DNA from 3 places in the Burkholderia oklahomensis C6786 genome. Region 2 is predicted to be linked to each of the others. Evidence: predicted binding sites of a transcription regulator. Region 2 holds the regulator's gene; each other region holds the start of a gene.

Region 1 (5,535 bases), 1.7 Mb from region 2:
AACCTATCGTGCGGACCGCTCGCTGACCGCGACCGCGACCGCAATCGTATTAAAGATGCAAAAAATACGCAAATATTTATGGCGGAGAGAAATGGGAATCGACGTGCGGGATGTGCTGATGAAGGGCGGCTGGTTTATTTCATTTTTTTGAAAAAGTCGAAAAGTCTATTTCGTCCGATGCCGGATAAATGACTCAAATATGTCAATTCGATCGACAAAAACTGACGCCGCGAATCGCGATGACACAACGAATGCGCCGCACGACGGCGGCGCGCTCGCCGACAGTCGCAAGCCGATCGTGACGCAATGTCCAGCGGGCGCGCGTCCAGCGGGCGCGCGTCGCGCACGAGCCGCGCGCGCGAGCCGCACGCGCGTGCGCGACGCGATGTCGCGTGCCTTCGCATCGTCCGATCGAACCTCCGACGCGGCGAAAGCGGCGCGGACGAGCCCGCCGGCATCGCTTCCGCGCAACTCAGCGCGCGGTCTTTTTCGCGACGCGCCGTGGGACGCCGCTCGTCGCGATCGCGTGTGCGGCGGGCGCACGCTTCGGCCGTTCGGCCTTCTGCGCCGAAGGCGCTTTCACGGGCGGCGGCTCGGCCGTCTTGCGCGCCGTGCGCGCGCGCAGCGGCTTCTGCTCGCCCGGCAGCGACGGGAACGCCGGCTGCCCGTCGCCGAAGAGCGGCAGCGTGCCGACCGCGATCAGCTCGACGGGCTCGTTGCCGACGTTCACGACGCGGTGCCGCTCGTGCGCATCGAAGTGCAGCGAATCGCCCGGGCCGAGCGGAAAGTCCTGCTTGCCGACCGTGTAGCGGACGCGCCCCGACAGGACGAACACGAATTCGTCGCCGGCATGCGCGACCCATTCGGAACAATAGCCTTCCATCATCGACACCTTGACCGCATTGAGCTGGCTGCCCGTGAAGGTGGTCGACAGGCGCTCGTAGCGCTGCTGCGTCGGGCGGATCGAATACGATTCGCGGCTGCCTTGATGCGAATCCGGCTGATCCTGACGGGGCTGGTCGATGAGCGCGCTGAGCGGCGCGCGCAGCGCTCTCGCGACGTTGACGAGCGAAGAAATCGAAATGCCGGTCAGGTTGCGTTCGACTTGCGACAGGAATCCGACCGACAGGTTTGCCTCGGTGGCGACCTCGAGCAGCGTTTTCTTCAGCTCGCGGCGCAGGCGGCGGATGCGTCCGCCGATGTGCATGATGTCCGAATCCATGAATCTCCCACGAGGCTGCGATTGCCGTTCGACGCAAGCGCGCGGCGCGCCGGCGGTTGCGTCGGCCGCGCCCGTTGCGCGGGCGCGGCGCGGCGATGATGCCCGTGCATTGTACAGCGACGCTTTTGGCTTTTTGCGCGTGTGGAGGCGTGTGTCTAAGCGCGTCGCCGACGCTGCGCCGGGTGCGTTTGCGACGACGGGCGGCGCTTGACTCAGGTCAAGGCCGCCGTCGCGCGACGGGCGATCATACAGGCTGGCTGGGTGGGACGCACGAGCGTCGATCGCGCGTGACGACGCCGGCGCGCGGGCCGCGCAATCGGGCGGCCGCACACACGAGGCCAGGAGACCGTCATGGTGCGTAAATATCGGGTCATTCTCGCGACCATCGCCGTGTTCATATCGCTCGCGGGGATGATGGAAGCCGTTCGCGGCCTGCTGTTCGACAGCAATGCCGAATTTCTGTATGGCGTGGTGGCGCTGTCGCTCGGCGTCGCCGCGTTCGTCGTGCTGCTGAATCCGACGCCGAAGGATGAGCTCTGACCGTGTCGCGACGCGCATCCCCGCGTCGGACGGTTCATGCGTCGGACGGTTCATTCGCGTGGAAGCACACGAAATCACGCCGTCTGCGCGACGCAGGCGCGCGGGGCTGGCTGGTCGTCGAACGGTTGGCGCGGCCGTCTCGGCCGGGACGGCAGCCGGTTGTCCATCGCCGGCCAATTCCGATTCCCGGCTTCATCCGCTCATCATCCGCCCGACGCCACTGCCGAGTGCGCGCGCGTGTCCGCGAGCGGCAATTCTCCCCAGCCGAGCGGGATGAACACCGTGCCGCCCGCTTTCTCGATCGTTTCGACGAACGCGCCGAGCGTCGCGCCCGCGGCGATCGACAGCGGCTCGCCGCCGAAGTAGCTTTCTGTCCGCAGCCACGGCGCGAGCCCTTCGTTGATGTCGACGACGCTGCAGGTGACGGCGCTGCGCCCGGCCTCGGGCGGCAGCAGCGGGCCGTCGAACGCGACGCGCAGGAGCTGGTCCGGACTGTCCCCGTAGGGCGGCCCCGCGTACAGCTCGTAAGGCGCCTCGCTCCAGCGGTCGCCGCATTGGCGGTCGAGCGGCAGGCACGTGAAGTAGGCCCACGGATTGCGCACGAAGCACAGGCGATAGGTGTCGCGCACGCCTTCGAGATTCGCTTTCAGTGTCATGGCTCGCCTCTTGGTTCGACGCTCGCGGGGCCGGCACACCGGATGTGACGGGGCGTGCGATGCGACGATCATCGTTCCGCCGCCGCCCGGCGCGTTGACGCAGATCAACCGTGCACCGCGCGCGGCCGGTTGACGTGGGTCAAGCGCGTGCGGCGGCGCGGTTCTATGCTGAAGCATCGATGGCTCCGTTGCCCGTCCCGGCAGCGGCTACAGGAGGTTGTCATGCCCGTCATGAAGATTTCGTTTCCTCAAGATCCGCCGCCCGAATATTGTGCGCGCGATCTCGTCGTTGCGTTCCCCGCGCTCGTCGACGGCGAGTACGTGCAATGCGCGATCACGGCCGAGGCGCTCGAGGATCATTTCGGCGCGGCATCGCTGAAGGAAGACGATCTGCTCACGGCGTTCGACCTGCACCGCGGCAAGATCGAGCATGCCGCGCGCCGGATGCTCACCGAGATCGGCGGCAAGCCGGTCTTGCTGCACAGCGGGTTCTTTCGATTCCTTTACGAGTAGCGCCCGCGCGCCGCACGGCTTCGCGTTGCGCCGCGGCGGCTGATTCGGCAGGAGAGCGACATGACGTTGTCAGGGAACATTCAGGAAGGCGACTGGACGGTCGAAGTGACGACGTCGCCGGCGCAGGGCGGTTATGTGTGCGACATCAAGGTGATGCACGGCGCGCCGGGCGGCGCGTTCAAGCACGCATTCCGGCACAGCAGGACGTTTCCGACCGAGCGCGACGCGATGCTCGAGGGGCTGCGCGCCGGCATGACCTGGATCGAGCTGAAGATGTCGAAGGCGTTCAATCTGTAGGGCGGGCGCGCGCTGGCCGCACCGCACCGCGCTTCGCCGCCGCGTGCGGGCCCGCCGCCCGCGCGCGTCAATCCTCGTCCGGGTCGTCGATCAGCTTGTGCCGCAGCGCGTAGCGCACGAGCGCCGCTTCGTGCGGCATCTGCATCTTCTCGAGAATCCGCGTCTTGTACGTGCTGACCGTCTTCGCACTGACGCACAGCTCGTCGGCGATCTGCGTGAGCGTCTGTCCGGACGCGATCCGGCGGAACACGTCGAACTCGCGGTCGGAGAGCCGGTGGTGCGGCAGCGTCTCGGCCGGCTCGTTCAGGCTCTGCGCGAAGCGCTCGGCCATCGCGAGGCTCACGTACACGCCGCCCGACGCGACCTTCGTCACCGCGCCGACGAGCTCCGAGCTCGCACTTTCCTTCGTCAGATAGCCGGACGCGCCGGCACGGAATGCGCGCACCGCGTACTGCTGCTCCGCATGCATCGTCAGCACGAGGATCCGCAGCGCGGGCTTCTCGTCCTTGATCTGCTTGATGAGCTCGACGCCGTTGCGTCCCGGCATCGACAGGTCGAGCACGAGCACCTGCGCGGGCGTCGAGCGGATGAGCGAGATGGTCGTCGCGCTGTCGGACGCCTCGCCCGCGACCTCGAAGCCGGACGCATTCTGCAGGATGTGGCGCAAACCGTCGCGCACGAGCGCGTGGTCGTCGGCAATCAAGACCTTGATCATGGGTGGAAATTTTCCTGTCGAATCGATTGCGTCGGGGAGGCCGGCCGGTGCGCGCGGGCGGCGGCCGCGAATGCGGCGGCGCGGGCCCGCGCGGGCGAACCGGCGCAGGGCGCGGCGTGCACGCGTTCGTTTCGTACCGTCGCACGAGCGGTCGTCAAAGTTTTACTCCCGAGGCCGGCTGCGATGCGGCGCCCTGAACGCACGGACGCCACTCGCAAGTGGGCCACGGCCTCTTATCATGAATATTGAGATGAATTGTGCTCGATTTGACTGTTTTTGGCTAATGGGATGGCGCAGGAGGCGTGGCGAACGAGGCGGCGCCGCCTGCCCGACGCGCGTCGAGCGGGCCTTGCGCGCACCCCGAACGCACACTTGATCCTCGTCAACGGCGGGCCCTGCGCGGCGCGCGAGACTCTCGGCAGGGCGTGCTCGCACGCGATCGAATGGTGTTTTCCCGGAGGTGTCGACCATGTATAAACGTATCTTCGCGGCGCTCGACGGCAGCCGCAGCGCAAGCGTCACGCTGGACGAAGCGATCAAGATCGCCGAGACGTTCGGCGCAACGGTGACGGCCGTGTGCGTCGTCGAGCACAAGCCGCAACTCGTCGACGTCAATGCCGCGTACATCGAGCCGCAGGAGGAAGACGGCTCGGCGAGCGAGATCGCGACCCGCGTGCTCGCCGACGCGAAGGCGCGGCTCGCGCAGCATCACGTCGAAGGCACGGTGCGCGCGATCGATTCGTATGGCGAGGACGTCGCGGTGGTGCTGATGCGCACGGCCGCCGAATGCGACGCCGACCTGATCGTGATGGGCACGAGCGGACGCCATGGCATTCGCCGGCTGCTGCTCGGCAGCGTCGCGGAATCGCTGCTGCGGATCGCGGATCGGCCGGTGCTGCTGCGCCGCTACGACGAGTCCGCGCATTGATACGGGCCGCCGCGCCCGGTTGTTGCATTGCGGCATCGGGCGCGCGCCGGCTGACGCGGCGAAACGGCGTCGGTCGTCGGAATCGTCGGTTGAAAGCGCTGCGAAAGCCGCGCGGGCCGTACGGCTCGCGCGAGATGTAAAAAAACGAAAGGCGTCCGGAAGCGGGCGCCTTTCGCGCATATCGGCCCGGGCCGAGCCGACGGGCAAGCGCCGGGCCGGCGCCCCGGTATCCGTTCCGGCACCGGCTCGCAGACGCCGCGCCGCTCAGTGCGACAGCAGCACCGGCACCGTCATCGATTCGAGCATCGTCCGGGTGACGCCGCCGAGCACGCGCTCGTGCGTCCGCGTGTGGCCGTACGCGCCGAGCACGAGCAGGTCCGCATGCAGGTCGGCTGCGCGGTTCAGCAGCGCCGCGCCCGTTTCGACGCCGGGCACGTGCGCCGACGTCGAGAACGACGCCTGGATGCCGTGCCTGCCGAGGTACGCGGCGACGTCGATGCCGGCTGGCGCGAGATCGGCGCCCGTCTTGCGGCGGCGCAGGATGCTTTCCACCGTCACGAAGCGCGCGCGCCTGAGGATCGGCAGCGCGTCCGTGACCGCACGCGCAGCCTCGCGGCCGCCGTCCCACGCGACCAGCACGTTCTCGCCGAACGTGCGCATCGCG
Region 2 (5,535 bases):
TGCGCGGGCGGCGCGACGGCGGCGCCCGTCGCGTCGAGCGTCGCGTGGCCGGGCTTGAATGCGCGGCGCAGCGCGCTCAGGCCGAACCATGCGAGATACGCGAGGCCGACGTACAGCACCGCGTGAACGAAGGCCGGATAGCGCTCGACGAGCACCGACGCGCCGCCGACGCCCGCGCCGATCAGGATCATGTCCGACAGCGTGCAGAGCAGGATGATCTTGCCGACGTGCGAGCGCATGATTCCTTGCCGAAGGATGAACGCGTTTTGCGCGCCGATGGTGACGATGAGCGATGCGCACAGCATCGCGCCGTGAGAAAAAGCGATCCAGTTCATGTTCGTTGTTGCTTCAGGCGATGGACTAATGGAGCAGGAGGCGCTAGTCTGCGTTGATCGCCTGGGTAAGAAAAGCTAAATCATCTAATGCTGATTAAGGAAAACTGATGCTCGACTACGCGTTGCTCGATGCGCTCGCCGAAGTGATCCGTCACGGCTCGTTCGAACGGGCGGCGAAAGCGCTCAACGTGTCGCCTTCCGCGGTGTCGCAGCGCGTGAAGCTGTTGGAGGAGCGAGTGGGGAGCGTGCTCGTCAAGCGCGGGCAGCCGTGCGTCGCGACGACGTCGGGCGCGCTGTTGTGCCGCCACACCGAGCGCGTGCGGATGCTGGAAGCCGAGCTGTCCGGGCACATGCCCGGATTCGCCGGCGTGGAGACGGGCGCATGGCCGATACTGCGCGTCGCCGTCAACGACGACAGCGTCGCGACCTGGTTCGTCGACGCGGTCGGCCCGTTCTGCGCGGAAAGCGGCACGCTGCTCGATCTCGTGATCGACGATCAGGACTACACGGCGGAGCGGATTCGCGACGGCAGCGTGCAGGGCGCGGTGACGGCACTCGCCGAGCCGATCCAGGGCTGCCGCTCGACGCGCCTCGGCCGCATGCGTTATCACGCGGTGTGCTCGCCCGCGTTCTACGCGCGCTATTTCGGCAAAGGCATCAACCGCGACGCGCTGCGGCGCGCGCCGTGCGTGATGTTCAATCCGAAGGACGGCCTGCAGGCGCGCTTCATCCGGCGCGTGACGCGTGTGGATCTCGATCCGCCGCAGCACTGGATTCCGCACGTCGCCGGCTATCTGCGCGCGTGCGAGGCGGGGCTGGGCTGGGGAATGTGTCCGGAGCGAATGGTCGAGCGTCGGATCGCCGCGGGCGAACTCGTCGATTTGTCGGAAGGAAAGAGCATCGACGTCGAGCTCTACTGGCAGAGCTGGCGATTGTCGATCGGCTGGCTGGACGAGTTCAGCGCGGCGCTCAAGAAGCGCGCCGCGCAGTTTCTCGATTGATTCGATGCGATGCGATGAAAAACGAGCCGCGCCTGGTTACAGGCGGTGGAGGCCGTCGAAATCGACGATGCGGACCATCCGGCCTTGCATCTCGATCAGCCCGCGCTTGTGGAACTTCGACAACGTGCGGCTGACGGTCTCGAGCGTCATGCCGAGATAGCTGCCGATGTCTTCGCGGGTCATCCGCAGGTTGAATTCGTTAGGCGAATAGCCGCGCTTCATGTAGCGCGACGACACGTCGAGCAGGAACGCCGCGACGCGCTCCTCGGCGTTCAACGAGCCGAGCACCATTGTCTGCGACGTCTCGCGGACGATCTGCTCGCTCATCAGCTTGTGCATCCGCAACTGCATCGTGCCGGCTTCCGAGCATAGCGTCTTCAGCGCGCTGTACGGAATCACGCAGACCGAACTGTCTTCGAGCGCGACCGCGGTGCGCGGATGCGCGTCGTCGCAGATGCCGTCGAGGCCGAGCGCTTCGCCCGCGAGATGCAGCCCGGTGACTTGCTCGCGACCGTCGTGGCGTGTGGCGATGGTCTTCAGCGATCCTGAGCGAACCGCGTACACGTTGTCGAAATTATCGCCTTCGCGGAACAGCGTTTCGCCGCGGCGGACCGGGCGCGCGGTGCAGATCACGGATTCGAGGCGCGCGAGCGCCTCGGGGGCGAGCCCTTGGGGCATGCAGAGATGGCGCATCGCGCACGTCGAACAGTGCGCGGCCTGACGCGGTGCCCACGTACTGGAGGCATGGACGGGAGCAGCGGCGGCGGCGGGTCGGGCGACGGGCGTAAGCATGATGGATGGCTCTGAGGTTGAATCGGTAAAGCCATTGTCCCATCGTGGACAAAGCCTGTTTAGCGACAAAACGCCGCGACTCCCCGTGCGATTTCCTTGTTCGGCCGCAACGCGCGGTTGCGGCGAAACATCGCATCCGTTGCGTTCGGTCAGCTGTCCCGATCTTCCGGATGGGCGGCGGACGGGATCAGCAGCACGGGCAGCGCCGAGTGGCGCACGCACTGTTCGGCGACGCTGCCGAGCACGAGCCGTTTGAAACCGCGGCGGCCGTGCGTGCCGAGCACGAGCAGATCGGCGCCGAACGCTTTGGCGCCGTCGACGATGAGCGACGGCACGTCGGCGAGCGACGACGCTTCGCCGATTTTCATCGCGCCCTTCACGCCGGCTTCCTGCATCTTCTGCGCAAATTCCTTCGCCAGATCGTTGCCCTGCTGGAGCAGTTGCGTGCGAAGGATCGACGGATCGTAGCCGGGCACGTTGTAGTAGATCGCAGCGTTTTCCACGATGTAGAAGGGCTGCAATTCCGCGCCGCTCGTCTTCGCGATGTCGAGCGCCGCGTCGAATGCGTGGCGTGCCGTTTCGCTGCCGTCGACTGCGACAAGAATGCGCTGGTACATGATGTCTCCGTGGTGCGGTTGAGAAAAGATCGGCCGTTCGGCCGATCGAGTTTGACGATGTCTTTTTACAAAGTAAACGATTACTGACTACGATGCGGCGAACTGACGCAGCCGAGTAAACGCGGCGTCGGACTTTTCCGGTTTCGATCGAGCGCGGCGGTTTTTTTGCGCGCGATTTGCGTATCGACCGGGTCGGCTCGCGCCGCGTTCCTCGACGCCGTAATAGACTTGGCTGGAACTCGGGCTGGCTCGCCTGCCGACGCGAGCCGATGCTGGTTTGAAACGCATCGGGCGATACCGTTCCCTGTGTTTCGTGCGGCGCTCGATGGAGGACGGCAGGCGTTGGCGCCGGAGATGCGTGTCGATGGGCGTAGCCGCTGCGCCTGCTTGTTCGTTTCGTTCAACCGGAGAAGGAGGAAACCTATGCCGTATGTCGTGCTCGAGTTGCTGACCGAAGACGCCGACCGGTACTCGCTGCCGGACCTGATCGGCGTGGACAGCGCCTCGCCCGATATGCCGCACGTTTGCGAAATGCTGCTCGCGGACGCTCAATGGCCGACGATCCAGGCCTATCTCGATCGGCAGGAACTGCCGTACAAGTTCGCGCGGCCGAGCACGGCGCGGCGGGTTCCTCGTAATAATCCGTGCTGGTAGCGCGGGGCGTTTGGCGCAGGTCGGATCGGCCTGATCTCGTGCGTCGGTCGATCGTTGCCGTGATGTGTTGGGGAAGACGATCGGCTTGTCGCGAAAGCTGCTGTTCTCGATGTGCCGAGACTTTCCCCTTCGTTGCAGTCCCGCGCGAGCGGCTTGCTGACGTTCGTGCCTCCAGCCCTCGGCGGCAAGCCGCTCGCGCTTCATCCATCGACAAGCCGAACGTTAGGCCTGTTGCTTGTCGATCGGCCGGCGCATATCGACGGTTTGCGTTCCATCCGCCTACCGTGCGGCGATCGGTGAAGGCCGGGCAGGTGAAACCCGTCGATGGCGGAGGTCTACGCGAACGCGGCGAATGAATCGACGGCGAAAGAAGGTGCGAACCGCGTCACGCATTGAGGCTGCCGACGCTCCCGAAAAATCTCACCCATGGCGGAATGGGCCAGGTCGGCATGCTCGCGATCCTGCCGTACGTCGCGACGATGATCGGCATGTGCGCGACGTCCTGGCCGCCGGATCGCACCGGCAGGCGGCGGCTCTTCATTGCCGGACCGCTCGTCGGCTTCGCCGCGCGCCTGTTCCTGTCGGTCCGCTGCCAGGCGTCGGGTGAGCGCGAGCCGTTCGTCGCGGGACGGCTCACGTTCACGCCGCCCGCTCGCTGCGAGCGCAGACGGCACGTTTCCACGCGATATATCGCCGATGCGGGTCGCATGCGGCGCGCGCCGATCGAATCAACGCAAGACGACAGACAGTCAATCGGAACCGCGGTCATGAACGACATCCTCCTGCTGGCGTAGAAGCGCGCCCATACCTTCAGCTTCGACGATCTCGAATCGAAGACGGCGCCCGCGCACGTCGTGCTGCCGACTATCCGCTCGAGTTCGCGGTCGATCCGGCGCGCCGTCATGCGTCCGCCGGGGATCTTCGGGATCGAAACCGCCTGGACGCGCGGCCACGAAGGCGATCATCGCGTCGCCGTGATCGATCCCGACGCGCCTCGGCGTACGAGCCTGCTCGACAGGTGGCCGTGTTATCTGCCGCATCGCATGGATCCGGCGCTCGTGCGCACGTTCGCCGCCGCGCTCGCCGATTTGAGCGACACGGCGCGCCGCGGGGTCTGGCAAGATAATGCGATTCGCGTGTACCGGATCGGCGCGCCCGATTGAGTCGCCCCGATTCGACCGACTCGACCGATTCGCTCGATTGACCCGATTCGCCCAATCTGTCCGCGGGCGGCGCGCGTCGCGACGTTCGCCCGGCCACGGCGGATTTTTCAATCCGGAGGAAGCATGCAGATCACTGGAGAGATGTTGATTGGCGCGGCCGCCGTGCGCGGCACCGAAGGCACGATGCGCGCGTACGATCCGGCGCAGGGCGTCGAGCTCGAGCCGGCGTTCGGCGCGGGCGGCGCGGGCGACGTCGACCGCGCGTGCCGGCTCGCGAGCGCCGCATTCGACGCGTTTCGCCAAGCGCCGCTCGAGGCGCGCGCGCGTTTTCTCGAAGCGGTCGCCGAGCGCATCGTCGGGTTCGGCGATCAATTGATCGAGCGCGCGCATGCGGAATCGGCGCTGCCCGTCGCGCGACTCGAAGGCGAGCGCGCGCGCACGGTCGGCCAGTTGCGGCTGTTCGCGTCGATCGTGCGCGACGGCCGCTGGCTCGATGCGACGCTCGATTCCGCGCAGCCCGACCGCAAGCCGCTGCCGCGCGCGGACCTGCGCTTGCAGAAGATCCCGCTCGGCCCCGTCGCGGTGTTCGGCGCGAGCAACTTTCCGCTCGCGTTCTCGGTCGCGGGCGGCGACACCGCATCGGCGTTCGCGGCCGGCTGCCCGGTCGTCGCGAAGGCGCATCCCGCGCATCTCGGCACGTCGGAGCTCGTCGGACGCGCGATCCAGCAGGCGGTGGCCGATTGCGGATTGCCCGAAGGCGTGTTTTCGCTCGTCGTCGGCGCGGGCAACGCGATCGGCGAGGCGCTCGTCGCGCATCCGGCGATCAAGGCGGTCGGCTTCACCGGCTCGCGCGCGGGCGGCGTTGCGCTGATGGGCGTCGCCGCGCGGCGGCGCGAGCCGATTCCGGTCTTCGCGGAAATGAGCAGCATCAATCCGTTCTTCGTGCTGCCGGGCGCGCTGCGCACGCGCGGCG
Region 3 (5,535 bases), 1.7 Mb from region 2:
GCCGATCTCGCGGGCCGCGCGTTCGAGGCGCTCGGCGATGTCCTCGCCCGGCGGCTCGACTTCGATGAGCCGCGGCGCGCCGGCGACGCCGCGCCGCGTCATCCGGCTCTGCGCGTCGTCGAGCACGCGCCGGCCTTCCTCGCGAAACGCGTCGATGAGGATCGACGGGTCGTAGCCCGGCGTGTCGAATGCGAACACCGGCATGTCGACGACGTAGACGGGCACGAGCCGCGCGCCCGTGTCGACGGCGAGCTGCAGCGCCGCGTCGAGCGCGTGCGACGCGGTCTCGCTGCCGTCGAGCGCGACAAGAATGATCGAATACATGTTTGTCTCCCAACACCCCTTTCGTTCGGTCATCGTCGGCCGCGCAACGCGCCGCCCGACTGACCCGGATCGGGCGCGCGGGGCCGCGAGCGGCGGCCTGCGCGCCCGCGCGGCTTGCCGTCCGCGCGCCTCTTCGGGCGGCTGCGGAGGCGCGCGCCGTTGCGCGGCTCAGTGCGACATCAGCACCGGCACCGTCATCGATGCGAGGATCGTGCGCGTCACGCCGCCGAGAATCAGCTCCTTCCAGCGCGCGTGGCCGTACGCGCCCATCACGAGCAGGTCGGTGCCGGATTCGTACGCGTGCGACAGCAGCACGTCGCCGATCGACGAGTCGCGCGAGCGCTCCAGGTCGCGCACGTCGATGTTCGCGTGATGGCGCGCGAGCGTGAGCGCGATGTCGGCGCCCGGAATCCGCCCGCCGGGCGGCTCCTGCGTGGCGCCGTTCACGGTGACGATCGTCGTTTTCGTCGCGAGCGCGAGGAACGGCGCCGCGTCGTGGACGGCCCGCGTCGCCTCGCGGCTGCCGTCCCACGCGACGAGCACGCGCGTGCCGAGCGCGGACGGCATGCCCGCGTACGGCAGCAGCAGCACCGGGCGGCCCGCCGACAGCACGAGCGTGTCGGGGAAGCTGTCGTCTACGTAGGTTTCGGGGTCGTCCGGATCGGTCTGGCCGGCGATCACGAGGTCCGCGTAGCGTGCGTAATGCGGCACCGATTCGTTCGCGCGCGCATCGGCGACGAGCCACTGGCCCTGCACGTTCGCGCGCGTCAACTCCGCGTGGAACAGCCGCTCGAGCGCCGCGCGCTTCTCGCCGCGCCGCTTCTCCTGATCGGAGAAGTAGTCGGCGGTGCCCGCCATCACGTAGAACGACGTCGGCTCCGGCGTGTAGATCGCGAAGATCGCCGTCAGGTAGGCGCCGAACTGGCGCGCGAGCGTCAGCGCGGTTTCGAGCCGCGCGCGCGCGCGGTCGCTCGTGTCGAGATGGACCAGGATGCTCTTGTAGCTCATCGCTCGTTCTCCTTGGTTCCGGCGCCCCGTGCGCCGTCTGTGCGTATGCCCCCAGTCTATGAAGCGCGCGGGCGGGGCGCTTGACTCAGATCAAAGCCCGTCCGGCCGTCCGGCCGTCCGGCCGCGGGCGGACGCTGCGCGCGGGCGCCGCACGCGGACGGGCCGCGGCGCTTGATTCGCGTCAACCGGCGCGCGCGGCAAGCGCCTAGAGTGGGGCGCGAGGGGCATCCCACGCCCCGCGAGCGGAGAGACGACATGAAAGCGCTGGTGTATCACGGGCCCGGCGGCAAATCGCTGGACGAGCGCCCGATGCCGGAATTGGCGGCGCCGACGGACGTCATCGTGCGCGTCACGCGCACGACGATCTGCGGCACCGACCTGCACATCCTGAAAGGCGACGTGCCGAGCTGCGAGCCGGGGCGCATTCTCGGCCACGAGGGCGTCGGCGTCGTGCATCGCGTGGGCGCCGCGGTGAGCACGCTGAAGGAGGGCGATCGTGTGCTGATCTCGTGCATCTCGTCGTGCGGCCAGTGCGAATACTGCCGGCGCGGGATGTATTCGCACTGCGCGACGGGCGGCTGGATCCTCGGCAACCGGATCGACGGCACGCAGGCCGAATACGTGCGGATCCCGCACGCGCAGACGAGCTTGTACCGGATTCCGCCGGGCGCGGACGAGGAGGCGCTCGTGATGCTGTCCGACATCCTGCCGACGGGCTTCGAGTGCGGCGTGCTGAACGGCCGTGTGCAGCCGGGCTGCACGGTCGCGATCGTCGGGGCGGGGCCGATCGGGCTCGCCGCGCTGTTGACCGCGCAGTTCTATTCGCCCGCGCAGATCGTGATGATCGATCCGGACTCGAACCGGCTCGCGGTCGCGAAGCGCTTCGGCGCGACCGCGTGCGTCGACAACGGCCAGGTCGACGCGGTCGCCGAGGTGAAGGCGCTGACGGGCGCCGGCGTCGACTGCGCGATCGAGGCGGTCGGCATTCCCGCGTCGTTCGAGCTGTGCCAGCAGATCATCGCGCCGGGCGGCGTGATCGCGAACGTCGGCGTGCACGGCGTGAAGGCGGACCTGCATCTCGAGACGCTGTGGGACCGCAACATCACGATCACGACGCGGCTCGTCGACACGTCGAGCACGCCGATGCTGCTGAAGACCGTCGGCGCGGGGCGGCTCGATCCGAAGCAGCTGATCACGCACCGTTTTCGGCTCGCCGACATCGGACAGGCGTACGAAACCTTCGGCCACGCGGCGAACACGCGCGCGCTGAAGGTCGTCATCGAAGTGTCCGAGTAGGCGCGGGCCGCGCGCTGCCGCGGTTCGCCGTCGTTCCCGATTCCGCCCGGTTTCTCGAAGCCGGGCGGACGCACGCGCTCGCGCGCTTGCACGAGCGGGTCATGAAACGCGTTTAGAATGCGGGTTGCCGATCTACGCCGCGCACGCGCCGCGGCCGGCGCCGCGGCGGTCCGCGGGCGCCGACGCCACCCGGCTCGGCATTCGTCGCGTTCGAGGTGCGCCCGTGTGGCATTTTCCCCAGGCTATTCCCGCGTCGCTCGGCCCGTGGGCCGTGTTCGCCAGCGTGCTCGTCACGCAACTCGGCATGCCCGTTCCGGCCGTGCCGATGCTGATCGTCGGCGGCACGATGGCGGCGATGGGCCAGGCGTCCTATGCGAGCATGCTCGGCGCGGCGGTCGCCGCGACGGTGCTCGCCGATTCGATGTGGTTTTTCGCCGGCCGCGCGCGCGGCCGGCGGCTCCTGAACGCGCTCGTGCGCTTCTCGCTGTCGCTCGACACGACGCTGCGCGTCGCGCGCAAGGTGTTCGAGAAGCATGGTGCGCCGCTCCTCGTGCTCGCGAAATTCCTGCCGGGCCTCGGACTCGTGTCCGCGCCGCTTCTCGGCACGACGGCCGTCGCCGTCTGGGTGTTCCTGCTGTGGGACGTCGCCGGCGCGTCGCTGTGGGCGAGCGTGTGGCTCTTCGGCGGCGCGGCGCTGCACGACGAGATCGCGCGGCTGATGCAGTGGGTGAGCGCGAGCGGCGGCACGCTGTTCGACGCGTTCGCGGCGATCTTCGTCACGTTCGTGCTGTACCGCTGGGTGATGCGCGTCCGCTTCCGCCACTGGCTCGCGAAGATCCGCATCAGCCCGCAGCAGCTCGACGCGATGCTGAAGTCGGCCGCGCCGCCCGTCGTTTTCGACGCGCGGCCGCGCGCGGTGCGCGACAAGGAGGCGTACCGGATCGCGGGCGCCTATCCGCTCGATCTCGATTCGCCCGATCCGCTGCATCCCGACCTGATGACGCGGCCGATCGTCGTCTACTGCGTGTGCCCGAACGAGGCGACCGCGAAGCGCATCGTCAGCCAGTTGCAGCGCAAGCGCATCCGCCACGCGCTCGCGCTGAAGGGCGGCCTCGATGCGTGGGAAAAGCTCGGCTATCCGGTCGAGCCGCTGCCCGCCGACTTTGACGCCGCGCGCTATGTCGCGTCGCCCGTCGAGCCGGGCGACGGCGGCGGCTATCCGGTGCGCGCCGGGTTGGCGGACTAGCCGCGCACCGATCGCGGCGGCGGCGCGCCGAGCGGATGTCGGCCGCGCCGCTGCGGCGCGCTGTTGCTTCGACGCTTCGCACACGAAACCCATCCCGACCGGTCAAGAACCCGCCCATGCCAGCGCGTCCCGCTTCCTCCGTCCGTCCGCCGATTCCGCGCACCGTCTGGGCGCTCGGCTTCGTCAGCCTGTGCATGGACCTGTCGTCCGAGCTGATCCATGCGCTGCTGCCGATCTATCTCGTCACGACGATGGGGATGAGCGTCGCGGCGCTCGGCGTGCTCGAAGGCGCGGCCGAGGCGACCGCGATGATCGTCAAGATCTTCTCCGGCGCGCTGAGCGACTGGCTCGGCCGGCGCAAGGCGCTGCTCCTGTTCGGCTACGGGCTCGCCGCGCTGACGAAGCCGCTGTTCCCGCTCGCGGGCGGGCCGTCGACGGTCGCCGCCGCGCGGCTGCTCGACCGCGTCGGCAAGGGCATCCGCGGCGCGCCGCGCGACGCGCTCGTCGCTGACATCGCGCCGCCCGAGATCCGCGGCGCGTGCTTCGGGCTGCGCCAGTCGATGGATACGGTCGGCGCGTTCGCGGGCCCGCTGCTCGCGATCGCGCTGATGCTCGCGTTCGCCGATCACATCCGAATCGTGCTGTGGTTCGCGGTGGCGCCCGCCTTCCTGGCGGTCGCGCTGATCCTGATCGGCGTCGACGAGCCGGCGCACGCGCCCGCCGCCGCGCGCGCGTTTCGCTCGCCGCTGCGCTGGCGCGCGCTGCGCGAGTTTTCGGGGCGCTATTGGTTCGTCGTGGTGATCGGCACCGCGTTCACGCTCGCGCGCTTCAGCGAGGCGTTCCTCGTGCTGCGCGCGCAGCAGGCGGGTCTCGACATCGCGTGGATTCCGGCCGTCATGGTCGTGATGAGCGTCGCGTATGCGGCGTCCGCGTATCCGGTCGGCATCGTGTCGGACCGCTTCGGCGCGCGCGCGCCGCTCGCGGCCGGCATGCTGCTCCTGATCGCGGCCGATCTGCTGCTGGGCGCGAGCGCGTCGCCGACGGCGCTCTTCGCGGGCGTCGCCGTGTGGGGGCTGCACATGGGCTTCACGCAGGGGATGCTGGCGGCGCTCGTCGCGGAAACCGCGCCGTCGGACCTGCGCGGCACCGCGTTCGGCGTGTTCAATCTCGCGGGCGGGGTCGCGATGCTGGCGGCGAGCGCGCTCGCCGGCTGGCTGTGGGAGCACCACGGCGCGCCGACGACGTTCTTCACCGGCGCGGCGCTCGCCGCCGTCGCGCTCGCGATGTGCGGCTTCGTGCGGCGAGGGGCGGGGCAGGCGGCGTGATGGCGGGCGGCTGACGGGCGACGGCATGTGCTCGCGGCGGCCCTCGGGCGAGCGCGAAGCGTGAGCGTTCGGGCGGAGCTCGGTCGACTCGATTGTCCTCCGCTGTTTTCCGGGGCCGTCGTCGCGGCCGGTCGCGCAGGGCGCTCGAACGGCGTCCATGCATCGTGGCGCGTCGGCGGGGTGGCGTCGTTCGGATCGCGTTCGACGTCTCGACGACCATCGTGACGATGCTGCGGGTGATGATCGACGGTCGGCGGTCGCTGCGAGCGGGCGCAACGCCGGCTCGTCCGGATGCGCACGTTCGAGCCATTCGCGTTCCGCGATTCATGCGATGAC

The links. The regulator FNR, encoded in region 2, switches genes on or off when oxygen is low (the NO sensors DNR and NnrR bind a similar motif). The targets are predictions, from matches to a motif close to TTGATNNNNATCAA.
Region 1: a site for FNR is predicted at 4,316-4,329, ahead of BG90_RS27945 (universal stress protein). Genes of this name have one in related genera too.
Region 3: a site for FNR is predicted at 1,413-1,426, ahead of BG90_RS27930 (universal stress protein). Genes of this name have one in related genera too.

What each region holds. Positions count from the first base shown of each region.
Region 1 covers NZ_CP009556.1:2,308,217-2,313,751, reverse strand. The annotation lists gene BG90_RS35850 (hypothetical protein) at 1-192, shown strand, start outside; gene BG90_RS27975 (helix-turn-helix domain-containing protein) at 473-1,222, opposite strand; gene BG90_RS27970 (DUF2964 family protein) at 1,574-1,762, shown strand; gene BG90_RS27965 (hypothetical protein) at 1,966-2,418, opposite strand; gene BG90_RS27960 (DUF1488 family protein) at 2,641-2,931, shown strand; gene BG90_RS27955 (hypothetical protein) at 2,992-3,228, shown strand; gene BG90_RS27950 (response regulator) at 3,296-3,943, opposite strand; gene BG90_RS27945 (universal stress protein) at 4,413-4,871, shown strand; gene BG90_RS27940 (universal stress protein) at 5,136-5,535, opposite strand, start outside.
Region 2 covers NZ_CP009556.1:570,650-576,184, forward strand. The annotation lists gene BG90_RS20535 (LysE/ArgO family amino acid transporter) at 1-335, opposite strand, end outside; gene BG90_RS20540 (LysR family transcriptional regulator ArgP) at 443-1,336, shown strand; gene fnr (fumarate/nitrate reduction transcriptional regulator Fnr) at 1,373-2,128, opposite strand; gene BG90_RS20550 (universal stress protein) at 2,278-2,745, opposite strand; gene BG90_RS20555 (hypothetical protein) at 3,169-3,399, shown strand; partial or broken gene BG90_RS33435 (MFS transporter) at 3,786-4,001, shown strand; gene BG90_RS38070 (hypothetical protein) at 4,302-4,562, shown strand; gene BG90_RS20570 (aldehyde dehydrogenase (NADP(+))) at 4,686-5,535, shown strand, end outside.
Region 3 covers NZ_CP009556.1:2,302,075-2,307,609, reverse strand. The annotation lists gene BG90_RS27935 (universal stress protein) at 1-324, opposite strand, end outside; gene BG90_RS27930 (universal stress protein) at 493-1,332, opposite strand; gene BG90_RS27925 (zinc-dependent alcohol dehydrogenase family protein) at 1,588-2,628, shown strand; gene BG90_RS27920 (VTT domain-containing protein) at 2,852-3,874, shown strand; gene BG90_RS27915 (MFS transporter) at 3,991-5,199, shown strand; gene BG90_RS27910 (protein kinase family protein) at 5,491-5,535, shown strand, end outside.